4 regions of the Rhizorhabdus sp. P4_G6 genome follow, and region 3 is predicted to be linked to each of the others. Evidence: predicted binding sites of a transcription regulator. Region 3 holds the regulator's gene; each other region holds the start of a gene.

Region 1 (4,482 bases), on a different contig from region 3:
AGATCCATGTGCGGCCGATGCGGCAGACCGATCTTGGGCTGGTGCTGGGCAGCATCGAGGATGCCGATGCCGGCGTTGCCATCACCGGGCCGAATGGCGAGCTGGTCTGCGCGAACCGCCAGTTCGAAACCTGGTTCGGCGGCCTGCCGACTCCGCCTGCGCTGCCGCTGCCGCACGAGGTGCGCATGCAGCTTGCCGCCGCCGCGATAGCGGCGATGCGCGATGGGCGGGCCGATCTCGCCAAGCTCGCCACCGACCGGGGGCTGGTGGATATCATCGTAAGGCGCGCCGGCAACGAGGACAGCCATCTCGTCTGGCGCTTCCACCGTTCGAGCCAGTCGGACAACATGGCGGATATCCTGCGCATATTGGGAAGCGATATCGGTCGGCGGATCGGCAGCGCGGGTCTGATGGGGGCGCTAGTCGATGGCAACGGCATCGGCATCACCGCCAATCGGGTCTTCCTCCAGAGGGCGCTTGGTTCCGCCGATGCGCCGAGCTCGGGCTGGGCCTTTGCCGAACTGTTGCGCAGCGATGGCGATGTGATCCGGCTCGCAGCCGACCCGCCGGGTGGCGATCCGGTCCGCTTGATCCAGATCCCGCTCGACGATCACGGTGCCGTCAACGCCACGCTGTTCCTGCTGCTCGACGAGCTGGGCGGCGGCAACATGGGCGCCGAGGCGCGCAGGGTCGCCACCGGCGATCTCCACGCATTGCTCGGCATGCTGCCGCTCGGTCTCGCGGTAGCAGAGCGGGACGGCCGCGTGCTGTTCATGAACGCGCCGTTCCGGCGCGCGGCAGGGCTGGGGCCGGAGTCGACGATCGTCTATCCGGGCGACCTGGTCGTCGAGGAGGACAAGGCGGCGGTTTCCGACGCGGTGCGCCGCTTCTCGGCCGGCCGCGGGTCTGCCAGCGATCTCTCGGTGCGCCTCAAGGAACGGCCCGAGGAGAATGTCTCGCTGACCATCGCGGCGGCCAAGGGACTCGGCAATGCCGCGGTGCTGCTCAGCCTCAAGGACAATAGCGAGGAATCCAAGCTCAAGCGCCAGGTGGCGCAGGCGATGAAGATGCAGGCCGTGGGCCAGCTGGCCGGCGGCGTCGCCCATGACTTCAACAATATCCTGACTGCGATCATCGGCCATTGCGACCTGATGACGATGCGCCACATTCCGGGTGACAGCGACTATGACGACATCCAGCAGATCAAGCACAACTCGAACCGCGCCGCGGCGCTGACCCGCCAGTTGCTCGCCTTCTCGCGCCAGCAGACGCTGCGGCCGCAGATTCTCCAGATACCGGACGTGATCTCCGAGATTTCGAACCTGTTGAAGCGGCTGCTGGGCGAAACCGTCAAGCTGGAGGTCAGCCATGGCCGCAATCTCGGCACGGTGCGGGCCGACCCGGGCCAGCTCGAACAGGTTATCGTCAACCTGGCGGTCAACGCCCGCGACGCCATGTCCGATGGCGGCACGCTGACGATCCAGACCTATGCGATGTCGCAGGCCGACGTGCGGCGTCTCGGCATGGAGATTATGCCGGTCACCGAATATACCGCGATGAAGGTGACCGACACCGGCGGCGGCATTGCGCCGGAGATCATCACCAAGATCTTCGAACCCTTCTTCACGACCAAGGAAGTCGGCAAGGGCACGGGCCTGGGGCTGTCGACCGTATACGGGATCGTCAAACAGACCGGCGGTTTCATCTTCGCCGAGAGCGAGCTGGGGAAGGGCACCAGCTTCGTCATCTATCTGCCGGTGCACGAGGCGCCGGCTTCGGCGGTGGCGCCGCTGGTCAAAGCCAAGGAAGTCAGCACCGAATTATGGGGGACCGGCACCATCCTGCTCGTAGAGGACGAGGCCATGGTGCGCGCGGTGGCGGAGCGCGCCCTGGCGCGCCAGGGCTACAAGATCCTCACGGCCACCAATGGCGAGGAGGGGCTCGAGATCATAGAGAACTCCGAAGAACCGATCGACCTGGTGATCTCCGATGTGGTGATGCCGACGATGGACGGCCCGACCATGGCGCGGGCGGCAAGGGAGAAGCAACCAAATCTGCCGATCATCTTCATGTCTGGTTATGCCGAGGAACAACTGCGCAAGTCGATCGACCTCGACAATATCGGCTTCCTGCCGAAACCCTTCTCGGTCCAGCAGATCGGGCAGGCGGCGCGAGAGGCGCTGGCGGACCACGCCCGGACGGAGGTTGTCAGCTAGGCCGCTTTCGGGAACAAATCACGAATGTTTATCTCTTGTTCCAGTGGAACATTCCATGTACGAAGATCGTGTTTGAAGCTTTCGATCACGCGATCTACGAGGGAGTTGACCCATGGCGGCACAGTTGAAGCTCATCGGATCCGAAAAGGACGCGGCGAATATGGATAGACAGAAGGCCCTTGAAGCCGCTTTGGCGCAGATCGATCGCGCCTTCGGCAAGGGCTCGGCGATGAAACTCGGATCGCGTGAGGCGATGCAGGTCGAGGCGATCTCCTCCGGCTCGCTGGGGCTGGACATCGCACTCGGCATCGGCGGATTGCCGCGTGGCCGTGTCGTGGAGATTTTCGGCCCCGAAAGCTCGGGCAAGACGACGCTGGCGCTGCATGCGATCGCCGAGGCGCAGAAGGGCGGCGGCACCGCCGCGTTCATCGACGCCGAGCATGCGCTGGACCCGGTCTATGCGAAGAAGCTGGGTGTCAACATCGACGAGCTGATCGTGTCGCAGCCCGATACCGGCGAGCAGGCACTCGAGATCGCCGACACGCTGGTCCGCTCCAATGCGATCGACGTGCTGGTGATCGACTCGGTCGCGGCGCTGGTTCCCAGGGCCGAAATCGAGGGCGAGATGGGCGACAGCCATGTCGGTCTGCAGGCCCGTCTGATGAGCCAGGCGCTGCGCAAGATCACCGGCTCGATCAGCCGCTCCAAGTGCCTCGTCATCTTCATCAACCAGATTCGTATGAAGATCGGCGTGATGTATGGTTCGCCGGAAACGACGACCGGCGGCAATGCGCTCAAATTCTACGCTTCGGTCCGGCTCGATATCCGCCGCACCGGCGCGATCAAGGATCGCGATGAGGTCGTCGGCAACGCGACGCGGGTCAAGGTCGTCAAGAACAAGGTCGCGCCGCCGTTCAAGCAGGTCGAGTTCGACATCATGTATGGCGAAGGCGTGTCGAAGGTCGGCGAGCTGATCGATCTCGGCGTCAAGGCGGGGCTGGTCGAAAAATCGGGCGCATGGTTCAGCTATGACTCGGTTCGCATCGGCCAGGGCCGCGAGAATGCCAAGGCCTATTTGCGCGAAAATCCCGAACTGGCCGCAAAGCTCGAATCGGCAATTCGCGGCAATACCGAAACGGTTGGCGATGCGCTGATGGCGGGTCCGGCCGAAGACGACGACATCTGATCCGACGGGGCTTTCCCCGTTCGTGTCGAGCGAGGTCGAGGCACGGTGCGCAGACCCACGTCCCACGACTTCGCTCGGGACGAACGGACGGGAAGATCGGATGATGGCGGCGCGTCTGAACTATATCGAACTGCCAGTCGGGAACACTGCCGGCAGCAAGGCCTTTTTCGAACAGGCATTCGGCTGGTCGCTGACCGCCTTTGGCCCGGATTACGCTGCGACGATCGGGCAGGGTTGCGACATCGGCCTCAATGGCGACGCCGTCGAGGCAAGCAAGGCTCCGCTGGCGGTGATCGAAGTCGACGATCTCGAAGCCGCCCAGCTGGCGGTGGAGACTGCGGGCGGTGTGGTCGTGCGGCCTATCTTCGCCTTTCCCGGCGGCCGCCGCTTTCACTTCCTTGAACCGTCGGGTATCGAACTTGCCGTCTATGTGAACGAGCCGGCCGACTGACAGCGGCCCGCCCCTCGCAGCGGAGCCGCCCCATGACCAAGACGATCCCGATCATCGTCCACCATCTCGAAAACTCACGCTCGCAGCGGGTGCTCTGGCTGCTCGAGGAACTGAGCCTGCCTTATGCGGTCCGCCGCTACGCGCGCGATCCGAAGACGATGCTGGCGCCCCCCGAGTTGCGCAAGGTTCATCCGCTCGGAAAATCTCCCGTTATCGAACATGACGGCCGCATCGTCGCCGAAACGGCCACCATTGTCGAATATCTCGTCGCGCTGGCCGGCGGGGATTTCGGTCCGCCTCAGGATGGGAACGGCGCGCTGCGCTGGCGCTATTTCCTCGATTATGCCGAGGGTTCGCTGATGCCGCCGCTGCTGCTCCGCCTGGTGATCGACAAGATGGGACCGTTCGGATGGGTCGCGAAGCGGACCGTCACCAACATGGCGATGGTGCAGATCGACTATGTCGAGGCCGAGCTCAGCCAGCGCCCCTGGTTTGCGGGCAATGAGATCAGCGCCGCGGACGTCATGATGAGCTTTCCGCTCGAAGCGGCCCGCGAGCGGCTGAAGCTCGACGGCAAGCGGCCGACGATCACCGAATGGCTCGACCGTATCCACGCGCGGCCGGCCTAT
Region 2 (4,482 bases), on a different contig from region 3:
GCGTCGAAATCGGTATCGTCCTTCGGATCGCCCATCTCGGCGGAGATCGCGTTGAAGCGATCGATCATGTCGGCGACCGGACGGACGCCGTCCATGACGTTCTGCTTGACCGTCTTGGATGCGTCGAGTTGCGGCTCCTGCGCCAGATAGCCCACCGTCAGGCCCTCGGCAGCCCAGGCCTCGCCGACATATTCGGTGTCCATGCCGGCCATGACCTTCATCAAGGTCGACTTGCCGGCGCCGTTGACGCCGATGATCGCAATCTTGGTGCCCGGCAGGAACTGCAGGTGGATATTGTTGAACAGCGGTTTGTTCGCACCGGGGAAGGTCTTGGTGAGACCCTTCATCACGAAACTATATTGCACGGCCATCGGGCGCGGACCTCATGGGATGATCAAGGCTGGAAATGTGCCGCCGCCACTAACCGACGGCTGGACGATTGGCAAATGGCGAGCCGCTGGCAAGCTTCAAGATCATGACGAAATTATCGAAGATCGCGCGTCTCGCTCCGGGCGCCGCCTCCCCACGCTGCTTGCCTCGCCTCTTTCCGCCCAGATTGCGCCTGCGCCCGCAACTGGGCGGTGGAGAGGCTCCAAGGCGCTGGGCTTCTCCAATGTCCGAATCGAAGGATTCGAAGTTCCCTATTGGGAGCGCGGCGAGTCGCGCTTGGGGATTTCCAGGCCACGCTGCACCGCCGGACGAGCCAGGCCGCGTTCAAGCCAGCCCGGCACATATTTCAACCTATCGAACTCAACCAGATCGCGCGCCTCGTAGAAGGTGATGAGGTTGCGAACCCATCCAAGCGTCGAGATGTCGGCAATGCCGTAATCGTCGCCCATGATCCAGCCGCGGCCATCGAGGCGCTTGTCGAGCACGCCGAGCAGGCGCTTCGCCTCGTTGACATAGCGCTCCAGGGGACGCTTGTCCTCGAAGGCCTTACCGGCAAATTTGTGAAAGAATCCGACCTGTCCGAACATCGGCCCGATGCCGGCATTCTGAAAGAACACCCATTGGATCGTCTCATAGCGCAGCACCGGATCGGCCGGAATGAAGCGGCCGGTCTTGTCCGAGAGATAGATCAGGATCGCGCCCGACTCGGACAGCGCCATCGGCTTGCCGCCGGGACCGTCGGGATCGATGATCGCCGGGATCTTGCCATTCGGATTGAGCGAGAGAAATTCGGGAGTGTGGCTCTGGTTGTCGAGAATATCCACCAGATGCGCCTCATAGGGCAGCCCGGTTTCCTCGAGCATGATCGCGACCTTCACCCCATTTGGCGTATTGAGCGAATAGAGCTGTATACGGTCGGGGTGCGCGGCCGGCCAACGCTGCATGATCGGAAATTGGGAAAGGTCGGCCATGTCATGCTCCGCGCGGTTGCTGTCGCGCCCAATTGGGGATCAATGTCCTATCTGGCAATAGCAGCTGCCAAGAGGTCAGCCGCTCCACGCAATTCGGGTCGCTCGGCTGCGTTCGACCGCGGCGAGGCCCTGCGCCTTCAGACCTCGATCAGCAGCAGGCCCCGCCAGGTGGCGGCCAATCGCGGCTCCGCGGATGGGATTCAGTTGAGCTTTGCCATCTGCTCAGGCCCCGCCAACAGGTCGGCCACCGGTTCGCTCGCGCGCGTCTCGATCGCCGGCATCTCCTCGATCTCCTTGCCACCGGTCTCGATGTTGAGGTCGCGGAATTTGCGACCCGTCACCAGCACGCGGCCCTCGAAGCTCGCCACGAATTTGTTGTAGTTCTCGACAGCGCTGTTGAGGCCGCCGCCGACGCGCTTGAGGTGCGTCGCCGCGACCGATAGCCGCTCGAACATTTCCTTGCCGAGTTGGCCGATCTGCCGCGCTTCGTCGGCCATCTTTTCCTGTCGCCAGACGCTCGCCACGGTGCGGGCCAGCGCGACCAGGTTGATCGGCGTCGCGATCAGCACCCGGCGTTCATGCGCCCAGTCCCACAGCCCGGCGTCCTGTTCCATCGCTGCCGACAGGAAATGTTCGCCGGGAATATACATGACGACATAATCGGCCGCATCGCCGAAGCGATCCCAATAGCTTTTCTGGCCCAGCTGGCTGGCGTGCGTCCGCAGGGCCGCCGCATGCGCCTTCAGGAAGGTCAGGCGCAACGCCTCGTCGACCTGCTCGCTGGCATCCATATAGGCGTTGAACGAGCATTTGGCGTCGATGATAAGCTTGCGGCCGCCGGGCAGGCGCACCACCACGTCCGGCCGCAACCGTCCGTCCTCGGTATCGACCGAAACCTCGGTCGCGAAATCGGCATAAGGCGATAGCCCGGCCTGTTCGAGCACGTTGCGCAGCGACTGCTCGCCCCAGCGCCCACGCGCCTTGGGGCTGGCGCGCAGCGCATTGACCAGCTTGGCGGCCTCGTCGCGGACCTGTCCCTGGCCGACCCGGACCTGGTCGACGGCCTCACGCAAGCCTGCATAGCTATCGACCCGCTCCTTCTCGACCCGCTGCAGCCCCTCCTCATAGCGTTTGAGCGTCGATTCGACCGGCGTCAGCAAGGCCTTGAGCTGCGCTTCGCTCTTCTCGCCCGCCTGATGGAATCGCTGGTCGGCGCGTTCGAGAAACTGGCGCTGGGCCACGTCGAGCAGTTTTCCGCCCACTTCGGCGAACTGGGCGGACAATTGCTCCTTCGCCTCCTGGAGACCTCGCAGTTGCGCCTCGAACGCCTCGGCCCGCGCCTGTCGTTCGGCCACAAGCCCGGATCGCTCGATCTCGGAGCGGTTGAGCGCATCGCGCGCCGTTTCGAGCATCCTGCGCAGATCTGCCGCTTCGGCGGTGCCGCCCGCCTGCATTCGCCCGCGCGCGAACCATCCGAGCGCGAGTCCCAGGAGCAGACAGAGCGGAAGTGCGAGCGCGGCGAGCGATGACATCGAGTAAATCCCTGGAACAGATAGCGAACCGTGCCGTGCCTCGGCCGCGAATGCAAGCGCAACTCGGCGCTTCCCATATCCGGCGCAGCCACTAATATCGAGCCGGGGTTGCGTTTAGGGGGATGGGGATGCCGGACAGCGTCGGGGGTGCGTCAATGGCGGCGCGCTGGCACAGATTCTGGCCGGCGCTGCGCAAGCTGCTCAAGCAGATCGGCACGACCCGCCTCGTCGTCACTGCCATGTTCCTGATCCTTGGCCTCGCCTTCGCCCGCTACAGCTGGAACATGATGTTGGCCAAGGACGCCGAGCGCGCACTGTTCGACGTTCGCCTGCTGCTCGCATCGCCGCGCGTCGAGACCGACCCGCGTATCGCGATGGTGACCTTCACCGAGGACACGCTCCGCCTGACCGGACGCCGTTCGCCGCTGGATCGCGCGATGCTGGCCAAGGGCCTGCTCGCGCTCGACAAGATGCAGCCCAAGGCGATTGGCATCGATATTCTCGTCGATCAGCCCACGCCCGAAGACCAGGTACTGATCGACGCCTTCAGGACGATGAAGACGCCGACCTATCTGGGCTTCGCGTCGAACGCGACCAACAAGACTTTCATGACGCTCGACCAGGAAACTTTCCTGCGCGACTTCCTGAAGCAGACGAAGCCCGGCAACGTCCATCCGACCAGCATCCGCCTGCTCGCCGATGATGACGGGGTGATGCGCAGCTGGCCGAACCAGCCCCGCGAGCTGCCGCCGCTGATGGCCAATTCGCTGACCGGCGGCTTCGAGCGGTTTCGCGACTATACCGGATCGATCCGCTACCGGCTGCCGAAGTTCGAGGATCGGCCGGTGTTCGACAAATTCCCGATCGAGGTGATCGCCAACCCCGATCTGATCGAGGCTTTCAAACCCCAGATCGAGGGCCGCTACATCATGATCGGCGGCGACATCCCCGATGTCGACCAGTTCATCACCCCGGCCTCGCGCATCCAGAAGGGCGAGACGACGATCGGCCTGGAGATCCACGCCACGCTGCTCGCGCAGATGCTCGACAATGTCACGCCGAACAAGATCCCGGCGTGGGGCATCTGGCTTATCGCGATCGGGGTCGTGATGCTGGGCGCGCTGACCGCGGTGTCCAACATGAAGATCTGGAAGCTGAGCCTGATGCTGCTGATCCAGGCGGCGGGCGTGGTGGCGGTGCCGTTCATCTGGCAGTTCAACAATGTGGACACCCAGGGGCTGCCGGTGTTTGGCTGGCTGATCGGCTGGATCTTCGCCTATTCGGCGGTCGGCACAGCGGCCCGCGGCATCGGTTCGGAGCAGCGCAACTTCGCACAATCGGCGCTCGGCAAATATCTGCCGCGCGACATCGCCGCGGACATCATGAAGAACCCTGAGCGGCTCCAGCTCCACGGCGAGAAGCGCGAGATATTCGCGCTGTTCAGCGATCTCGAGGGCTTCACAAAGCTCAGCCACCAGATCGAGCCCGAAATGGTCGCCTTCCTGCTCAACAGATATCTCGACGTTCTGTCGGAGACGGTTCTCGAATATGGCGGCACGATCGACAAGTTTGTCGGCGATGCCATCGTC
Region 3 (4,482 bases):
GGCGATCCGGCGATCCGGGCTGGCCCATCTGCTGTCGGTGTCGGGGCTGCACGTCTCGGCGGTGGTCGGCGGCGTGATGCTGCTTACCCTGCGGCTGTTCGCGCTGAGCCCCCGGCTGGCGCTGCACGCGCCGCTGTTGCTGGTCGCGGCCGGCGCTGGCGCGCTGGCGGGGATCGGCTATACCCTGTTGTCGGGCGCGCAGGTGCCGACGATCCGCTCGTGCGTCGCCGCGCTGCTCGTGTTGGCCGGCATTGCCATGGGGCGAGAGGCGATCACGCTGCGGCTGGTCGCGACGGGGGCCCTGATCGTGCTGCTGCTGTGGCCGGAAGCGCTCGCGGGGCCGAGCTTCCAACTGAGCTTCGCGGCCGTCACCGCGCTGATCGCCTTCCTGGAACATCCCAAAGTGGTATCCTTCTCGGCTGGGCGGGACGAGCACTGGGCGGCTCGGCTCGGGCGCTCGCTGGCGGTGCTGCTGCTCTCGGGGGTGGTGATCGAGGCGGCGCTGGCGCCGATCGCGCTGTTTCACTTCCACAAATCGGGTCTCTATGGCGCCGCCGCCAACATCGTCGCGATTCCACTGACCACCTTCGTCATCATGCCGCTCGAGGCGGTGGCGCTGCTGCTCGACATTGCTGGCCTGGGTGCGCCCTTCTGGTGGCTGGTGTCGAAGGCGCTCGCGCTGCTGCTCTGGATCGCCCATCGGGTCGGCGACGCGCCGGGTGCGGTGGCGATGCTGCCGAGCATGGCGTGGGGCGCCTTCGCGCTGATGATCGCGGGCGGGCTGTGGATCGCGCTGTGGCGGACGAAGATGCGGCGCTGGGGCACCGTGCCGCTGGTGATAGGTGCCGTCTGGGCGCTGCAGTCCCCGGTGCCGGACCTGCTGGTGACGGGCGACGGCCGGCATGTTGCCGTGGTGCTGGCGGACGGACGGGTGGCGTTGCTGCGGGATCGTGCCGGCGATTATATCCGTGACGTGCTCAGCGAGGCGGCCGGGGTCGATGGCGAGCCGGTGCCGATCGATGCGCTCCAGGCGGCGCGCTGCTCCGCGGACCTGTGCGAGGCGCAGCTCCGGCGCGGCAGCCGCGCGTGGACGCTGCTCGCGACCCGGAGCCCCTATCTGGTCGACATCGCCCGGATGAACCGTGCCTGCGCGCGCGCCGACATTGTCATAAGCGACCGGCGGATGCCGCGTTCGTGCCGCCCGCGCTGGATCGTCATCGACCGGCCGTTACTGGCGCGCAGCGGGGGTCTGTCGATCGATCTGGAGCGCGGCGTCGTCGAAACCGTGGCCGGGTCGGTCGGTCGCCATCCCTGGTCCGTGTTCCGGCCCGGATCGCCTACTCGTCCTTGATGTCGCTATGCTGAGTTTATTCCAGCATCCACTTCCCGACACGGGAATGATCCCGAGCCGACATGTGGATCCTGAAACAAGTGCAGGATGACGTTCGGCCTGTCAGTAGCGCCGCAGCAATCCCGCAAGCTTGCCCTGCACACGGACCTGGTCCGGCTTGTAGCGTTGCGGGTCATAAGCGCGGTTCGCCGGGTCGAGCCGGATCATCGCGCCTTCCTTGCGGAAATATTTGAGCGTCGCTTCGCTGTCGGCGATCAGGGCCACGATGATGTCGCCGTCGCGCGCCGTCTCGGCCTTGCGGATCAGGGCATAGTCGCCGTCGAGAATACCGGCTTCGACCATCGAATCGCCGGAGACTTCGAGCGCATAATGTTCGCCTGGGCCGAGCAGCGCCGCAGGCACCGACAAGGTGCTTTGGCCCTCGAGCGCCTCGATCGGCAAACCGGCGGCGATGCGGCCGTGCAGCGGGATTTCCAGCACATTCTCGTTCGCTGCCTGCGGCACGACCGGCGGAGCCTTCGATGGTGCGGCCGGAGCCTTGGCGATCATGTCGGGCATACGCAGCACTTCGAGCGCGCGCGCGCGGTTCGGCAGCCGGCGTATGAAGTTGCGCTCCTCGAGCGCGCTGATCAGCCGGTGGACGCCCGATTTGGACTTGAGGTCCAGCGCATCCTTCATCTCCTCGAACGAGGGCGACACGCCGGTCTCGATCAGCCGGTCGTGGATGAATAGGAGAAGTTCATGTTGCTTGCGCGTCAGCATGGCAATGCCCTCGTCTAGAACGGACGGAGAACATTTAGGCAACCGGCGCGAATCTGTCAAGCGAGTGGAATGATCTCGATATCCGCGCCCGGCTCGAGCGCCGCGGACTTGGGCGGCCGCACGATCAGCATTTCCGCTTGCACCAGGGCCACGAGGCCGGCGCTGTCCTGGCTGATGACCGGAACCGCCCGACCTTCGCTCCAGCGGCCGCGCAGATATTCGGCGCGGTTGCCGGTCGCCGGGAGCGCCGCTCCGAGCCGGGCGAGCATAGGCGCCGGGACAGGACTGCGCGCGCCCAGCAGGTGGGCGACGAGGGGCTTCAGGAACAGGGTGGCGGTGACGAAGGCCGAGACCGGATTGCCGGGCAGCCCCAGCACGATCGCTTCGCCGAGCGTGCCGATCATCACCGGCTTGCCGGGCTTCAGCGCGACCTTCCAGAAATCGATGCGCGCGCCGGCCTTCTGCAGGGCGGGCAGGACGAGATCATGATCGCCGACCGACGCACCGCCCGTGGTGACGATGATATTGGCCTGGTCGGCCAAAGCGGAGAAGGCCGCAGCGATTGCGTCGAGATCGTCGCGGACGATGCCGTGATCGGTGACGATGCAGGTCGGCCCCGCCAGCATGGCCGCCAGCATCGGTCCGTTGGAAGCGGGCAGCAGCGCGCCGCTGGTCGGCACGCCCGGCCGCACCAGTTCGTTGCCGGTCGAGAGAATGGAGATGCGCGGGCGCCGGCGAATTGCGAGCGCGCCATGGCCACCGCTGACGGCAAGCGCGATCGCCGCCGCGCCGATGGCCGTGCCAGCAGCGATGAGCGTGTCCCCCTGCGCGAAATCGCTGCCGGCGCGGCGGATATGCGCGCCGGGCCCGCGCGGTCCTTCGCCCGCCATCATCAGGCGGTCGCCGTCGCGCGCCGCTTCTTCCTGGACGAGGATCGCGTCGGCCCCTTCGGGCACTGGCGCTCCGGTGAAGATCCGCGCGGCCTCGCCAGCTGCGAGCGCACGATCCAGGCCGCCGCCCGCCGCGCTTTCGCCAATGACGGTCCAGGGCCCGGGCCGCTCGGCGAAGCGGATCGCATAGCCGTCCATCGCCGACAGATCGAGCGCGGGCTGGGTGCGGGCGGCGACGACATCGACGGCGGCATGGCGTCCGTTCGCCTGGACCAGCGGCACCGTTTCGATCGGCAGCGGCGGCCTGAGCGCCATCATCCGCGCCTGCGCCTCGGCAACGGGAATCAGCGTCATCAGGCCGTCCAGTCGCCCGACTTACCGCCGGTCTTGGACAACAGGCGGACGCCTTCGATCCGCATGCCGCGATCGAGCGCCTTGGCCATGTCGTAGACGGTGAGGAGCGCGACCGAGACAGCGGTCATCGCCTCCATCTCGATGCCGGTGGTGTAGGTGGTGACCACCGCGGCGGTGGCACGGATGCCGTCGGCCTCGATCGCGAGGTCCAGCGTCACGCCCGAGATCGGCAGCGGATGGCACAGCGGGATGAGGTCGGCGGTCTTCTTGGCGGCCATGATCCCGGCGACCCGCGCCGCCGCGAGGACGTCACCCTTCTTGACCGATCCGGCGCGGATCGCATCGAGCGCGGGCGCCGCTATCAGGATCCGCCCCTCGGCGATCGCCTCCCGCTTTGTCTCGGCCTTCGCCGAGACGTCGACCATCCGGGCCGCGCCCTCATCGTCGATATGGGTGAGCTTGCCGGTCATGCGCCGGTCAGCAGCCTGCGCGTCGCCGCGGCGACATCGGCTTCGCGCATCAGCGACTCCCCGACCAGGAAACAGCGCACGCCGTGCCCGGCCATCGCGTCGAGATCGGCCTTCGAGCCGAGCCCGCTCTCCGCGACGAACGTGCAACCCGCGGGCGCATTGGCCACCAGTTCATAGGTGCGCGACAGATCGATGGAGAAGTCGCGCAGGTCGCGATTGTTGACCCCGATCAGCCGGGATGTGAGCCGTGTGGCGCGCTCCAGCTCGCCGGCGTCATGGACCTCGACCAGAACGTCCATGCCATGCTCGATCGCTGCGGCCTCGATCTCGGCCATCGCGCCGTTGTCGAGCGCCGCGACGATGATCAGGATCGCATCGGCGCCCAGCGCGCGCGCCTCGGTCACCTGCCACGGATCAATCATGAAATCCTTGCGCAGGCACGGCAACGAGCAGGCCGCCCGCGCCGCCACCAGATAATCGTCATGACCCTGGAAATAGGGCGTGTCGGTTAGCACCGAGAGGCAGGCGGCGCCGGCCTGCTCATAGGCGCGCGCGTGCGTCGGCGGATCGAAATCGGCGCGGATCAGGCCCTTGGAGGGCGACGCCTTCTTGATCTCCGCGATGAGGCCATAGCCGTCGGCAGCCTTGCGATCGA
Region 4 (4,482 bases), on a different contig from region 3:
CAGACGCAGCTTCGGCGGCTGTCAAAGCTCGCTCTCTTCTGGATGCGATGGATGCGCGGGCGCTCATAGGCCCTCCAGCCCCAACCGTGCTCGCGCAATTGCCGGTTGAACGGCTCACAGGAGATTGGCGATTGGGAAGCGGGCCGCTCGCTATCGATATGAGAGTCAGTTTCAGAGAAGATGGGTCACTGTTCGGCATTTTGAAGTCGGATTTTGATAAATGGGCTGGCGGCCTAAATAGTTGGCGAGTCACCAGTGACGGAACGAAAAATGCCACGTTCCATGCATATTTCGCAGGTAAGAAAGAGGTGAGGTACGACCGTATCCCATCATCACCATCTGAAATGAACTTCATCAACGCGGCAGATCCATCTATTCAACGCTTCGATCTTGTAATGGAAGACAACGACCTGCTCATTAGGTGGGTAGAGCCTGACGGGGGAGGCACGCTACGATTTCGTCGGCAAGTTGGACCGGCCCAAGGGGCAAAGAAGGATTAGCCTGGGGTTCGTCTATTTAACGACCGTGAGACTTGGCCGCTGACCAGTGAGGCGGCGCACTCGCCGACCAATGGCATCTCCTGACACGTCAATCGAGAAAAGCGGCTTTCCTGCCTTCTCAGCCAGATCAAACGCCGATTTTTCAAGATCGAGGAACGTCATTGCCCGCTGGCCCTGAGCCTCGATCACCTTAGCGATGTCGGTAGCAAAGCTCAATTTGTCGCCCGGCGCTTTCCAGAGGTAGCGTTGGACCTTCGGCTCGGCTGTCAGGGCTCCTGCTATGCGCTCGTCCTGTTGGAAGCGCTTGAGGAAGTTCGCAGTGTCTTCCTGAGTCCCATTCACCTCGCAGGTGCCATCGGAATTGAGCAGCGCGAACCACAGCATGATCTGCGCCGCGGCACTTCCGATCTCGTCGGTCTCGGAAGGTGGGACGCCGAGCCGGGACAGATCATAGCGTACCATGATCTCGGCCGCCTCGCGGGCATCGAAGTTTCCGCTCTTTCGGCCGCCGCCGGGCAGTTGCCCCCGGCTTCGCCAGAGCCGCTGAATCTGGCCCGGAATGTCCGCGATCGTAGTGAGTTCGCTCGCCGAAAATGTCGTGAAGTTGCACGTCCAGCCGTTAACGCGGAATCCTTGGTAGCGGCTCATCCACAGACCTCCGACACGAACTGTACCCGCGATACGGGAAGAAGCACGCGCACGAGCTCTCCCCCATGGGTCAACAGATCGCCCTCCACGAAGCGGCCATAGACCATCTGATCCCCGAGCGCGGCAAGGTCGCCGGCACGGACATGGACAAGAACGGCGAACCACGTCCCGGCAGCCGATATGTCGGCGTGCGGAAAAATGTGCTCAAGGGGAGCCCGGAGCCCGCCGACATCACGACATGGCTCGTGGAGCGAGAGAACGGCTTTCTCCGGCAGGCCAATCGACGCTTCACGCGGAAGACCAATGCTTTTTCAAAGGTGATGGAGTTTCACGAGCGGCAGGTCGCGATCTGGATACACTACCGGAACTATTGCTGGATACCCAATCCGAGCCGGCCGAAGGATGGTTCGAAGCAATGGACAAAGCGCGAGACGGCGGCGCTCGCCTGCAATCTGACCGATCGCGTCTGGACACCGGAGGACATGATCGTCGCCTCGGACCTGTATGTCGCCACACGGGAGCGAACCGATCTATTGCCGATCGAGCCCGTGGTCAGTGATGACGATTCGCCGAAACCCTTCTGGATTCTGCACAGCCCGTACCATCGGACGGCGAAGGCCCATGCTTCGGACTGCTCCTCCTGCAATGGGGGGCTCGGCAAAAACAAGGGGCCGGCCAAGGGCAGCATCTGGACCGGGTTCACGACGCTGGACGATGCGATGGCCTTCGCGAGCAAGAAGGAACCTGACGGTTACGCCGTCTGCAAGCTGTGCATCGGGAGCTACAATACCCTCAACACCTATGGCCGCCGCAGATAAGCCGAGCACTGGTCGATTACTCCGGATCAAGATCGAAAGGGCGGGGGGCAGATTCTACTTGCAATGTAGGATTTGATTTAGTTCACTCTATGTTCTATTCTCGAGCGCGGAGACTCGCATGGTTTAATGCCGGAATCAAATCGCTGCCTGGGGCTGACGGCAAGATGCCTAGGCCGTTTCGCGTCGATGAGAATTGGAACGTCATCTATCTCGACGAGGAGCGAGATGAGGCAAAGCTCACAGGTCGGAATTCCGGCAAGCAGAATCGCGCGGGAATCGCGAGTTGGGACGAATTGGATCGCAAGCGCGATGAGGAGCTTGAGTCCATCAGGCGTCTTGGAGAGGAAAAGCCCATTCAACTTGCCGAACTCGGCAATTCGAATTGGAATGAGTATGAGGCGATGCGCGCGCAAGGCGAGCGAGATGGGCGAGTTTTGAAAGAGGCAGCCAAGGCAGGTGGCAATTTCTTTCGTAATTACGGAGATATGAGGGATGCTAACACGATCGGCGCGGACAAATACTTTCATTGCAAAGCCAACTGCGAAGCATCGTCGCTAGGTGAAACAGGAGAGGCTGTCGCGCGAACGATAAGCAATGGGCGAGAAATCGTGGACCAGCGTATCAAAGGTGACCCTAGGTCCGCCTCTCTCGCGGATCAACGGGCGAACGTGGCAGGCCGGAGTGCGGGACGGCGCATTCGCGAAGGGGGTTCGGGAGCGCATCAATGTACTGCGGCATGTGATCATTTTAGGCCCAACGGTCTGAACAAGAGATACTGAGATGAGACGAAGGGTGGCTGTCCTTGTGATAATAGTGGCAACGCTGTCAGCCATTTTTGCCGTTCGCTCCCTCAAGAATTTCCTCGATGTCGATGCGTGTTTGGATCGAGGCGGCGCATGGGACAAGCAGGCTTCAATCTGCGTGGGCACTCCCACAACACACGACCGATAACGTCGAGCGGGGTTAGCGAGACTGACCCGAGGATGAGTTTCCATAACCCCAATTTGAAACTACCTCACTACCAGCTTTAGTGCATCCTTGACTCCTCCCTTGTTGAAGGGAGTATAAGAACAAAACAAGAACCATGGATGAGTCGCGGATCTTATTGGCCGCCCTGAGATCGCGCATCTGTGCGATCGAGGGGCCGAAGCCCCCGGAAGCCACGCTGTTTGCGTTGGGCGCCGAGCCGCTCGACGCGCAATTGGGGGGTGGTTTGCCGTGCGGCAAGCTGCACGAGCTGTTCGCTGCCGAGCCGGACGATCGCGCGGCTCTGGCCGGGACCGCGCTGATGCTGGCGATACGACGGGGGGAAGGGCCGTTGCTCTGGCTGCGGCAGGATGGAGCGGTGCGTGCCGGTGGGGCACTTTACGGGCCGGGGCTCGCCGATCTCGGCCTGGATCCGTCTCGGCTGATCGAGATCGTCGCGCCGGACGAGGCGGCGCTGCTGCGCGCCGCGGGCGATGCGGTGCGCTGTGCCGATGTCTCGGCGGTGCTGATCGAGCCCTGGAAGGCGGCACGCGGCTTCGATCTGACGGTGAGCCGGCGGCTCGCGGTCGCGGCCGAGAAATCGGGGGTGACCGTGCTGCTGCTGCGCGCCGAGGCCGAGCCGGTCCCGAGCGCCGCCTATAGCCGTTGGCGGGTGCGATCGTTGGCGTCGGCGGCGCTCGAGGCCGGTGCGCCTGGCCATCCGGCGATCGAGATCGAGTTGTTGCGGCATCGCGGGGGACTGGCTGGGGTACGCGCCTGTCTGGAGTGGAATCGTGACGAGCATGTCTTCCGGGAAGCGACGCTATCTGGCGCTGTGCTTCCCCTTCCTGCCGGCCGATCGGCTGGCGCGGGCAATCCGGACGGGAGCGGTCCAGCCCGGCTTTCCGCCTGATGCCCCGTTCGCTTTGGTGGAGAAGCAGAAGGGTGCGATGCGGCTGGCCGCCGTCAGCCGGGCTGCACTGGCGCTCGGGCTGGCGCCCGGCCTCAGCCTGGCCGACGCGCGGGCGCGGATGCCCGATCTCGGCGTCGTCGATATCGATATGCGCGCCGATGGCGAATGGATCGAGCGGATCGCCGACGGCTGCGATCGCTACACGCCGATGGTGGCACTCGATCCGCCCGACGGGCTGATCCTCGATATCAGCGGCTGCGCGCATCTGTTCGGCGGCGAGGCGGGATTGCGCGAGGACCTGGTGGCGCGGCTGCAGCGGCTCGGCATGCATGTCCGCAGCGCGCTCGCCGACACCCCCGATGCGGCGCATGCGCTGGCGCATTATCCCGCCGAGGCGACGGCCATGCTGCCCGTCGAAGCCCTGGGCCTCGAGGCCGGGGAGGCGATGGCACTGCGCCGCGCCGGGCTCAAGCGCCTCGCCGATCTCAGCGCTCGGCCGTCGCAGCTGCTGTCGGCGCGCTTTGGGGAAGACGCTGCCGACCGGCTCGACAGGATCTCGGGCGGGCGCGACATCCGCATTACCGCGCGGCGTCCGCAAGCGGCGCTCGTGCTCGAACGGCGTTTCGCCGAGCCGATC

What was found. Region 3 encodes LexA, which represses DNA repair genes until DNA is damaged. Its sites were predicted from a motif close to GTTCCNCNCTTGTTCT; they were not measured.
Region 1: a site for LexA is predicted at 2,243-2,258, ahead of recA (recombinase RecA). Genes of this name have one in related genera too.
Region 2: a site for LexA is predicted at 2,907-2,922, ahead of AC1DPF_RS01135 (DNA recombination protein RmuC). Genes of this name have one in related genera too.
Region 4: a site for LexA is predicted at 3,034-3,049, ahead of AC1DPF_RS03160 (ImuA family protein). Genes of this name have one in related genera too.

What each region holds. Positions count from the first base shown of each region.
Region 1 covers NZ_JBFUKC010000001.1:89,344-93,825, forward strand. Annotated here, with positions in the region: gene AC1DPF_RS00415 (hybrid sensor histidine kinase/response regulator) at 1-2,216, shown strand, start outside; gene recA (recombinase RecA) at 2,329-3,402, shown strand; gene AC1DPF_RS00425 (VOC family protein) at 3,506-3,853, shown strand; gene AC1DPF_RS00430 (glutathione S-transferase family protein) at 3,898-4,482, shown strand, end outside.
Region 2 covers NZ_JBFUKC010000001.1:235,536-240,017, forward strand. Annotated here, with positions in the region: gene ettA (energy-dependent translational throttle protein EttA) at 1-371, opposite strand, end outside; gene AC1DPF_RS01130 (glutathione S-transferase family protein) at 642-1,361, opposite strand; gene AC1DPF_RS01135 (DNA recombination protein RmuC) at 1,562-2,893, opposite strand; gene AC1DPF_RS01140 (CHASE2 domain-containing protein) at 3,022-4,482, shown strand, end outside.
Region 3 covers NZ_JBFUKC010000004.1:172,256-176,737, reverse strand. Annotated here, with positions in the region: gene AC1DPF_RS06580 (ComEC/Rec2 family competence protein) at 1-1,351, shown strand, start outside; gene lexA (transcriptional repressor LexA) at 1,454-2,113, opposite strand; gene AC1DPF_RS06570 (molybdopterin molybdotransferase MoeA) at 2,170-3,357, opposite strand; gene moaC (cyclic pyranopterin monophosphate synthase MoaC) at 3,357-3,827, opposite strand; gene trpC (indole-3-glycerol phosphate synthase TrpC) at 3,824-4,482, opposite strand, start outside.
Region 4 covers NZ_JBFUKC010000002.1:179,064-183,545, forward strand. Annotated here, with positions in the region: gene AC1DPF_RS03140 (hypothetical protein) at 1-500, shown strand, start outside; gene AC1DPF_RS03145 (hypothetical protein) at 513-1,148, opposite strand; gene AC1DPF_RS03150 (hypothetical protein) at 1,292-1,966, shown strand; gene AC1DPF_RS03155 (hypothetical protein) at 2,056-2,745, shown strand; gene AC1DPF_RS03160 (ImuA family protein) at 3,072-3,845, shown strand; gene AC1DPF_RS03165 (Y-family DNA polymerase) at 3,736-4,482, shown strand, end outside.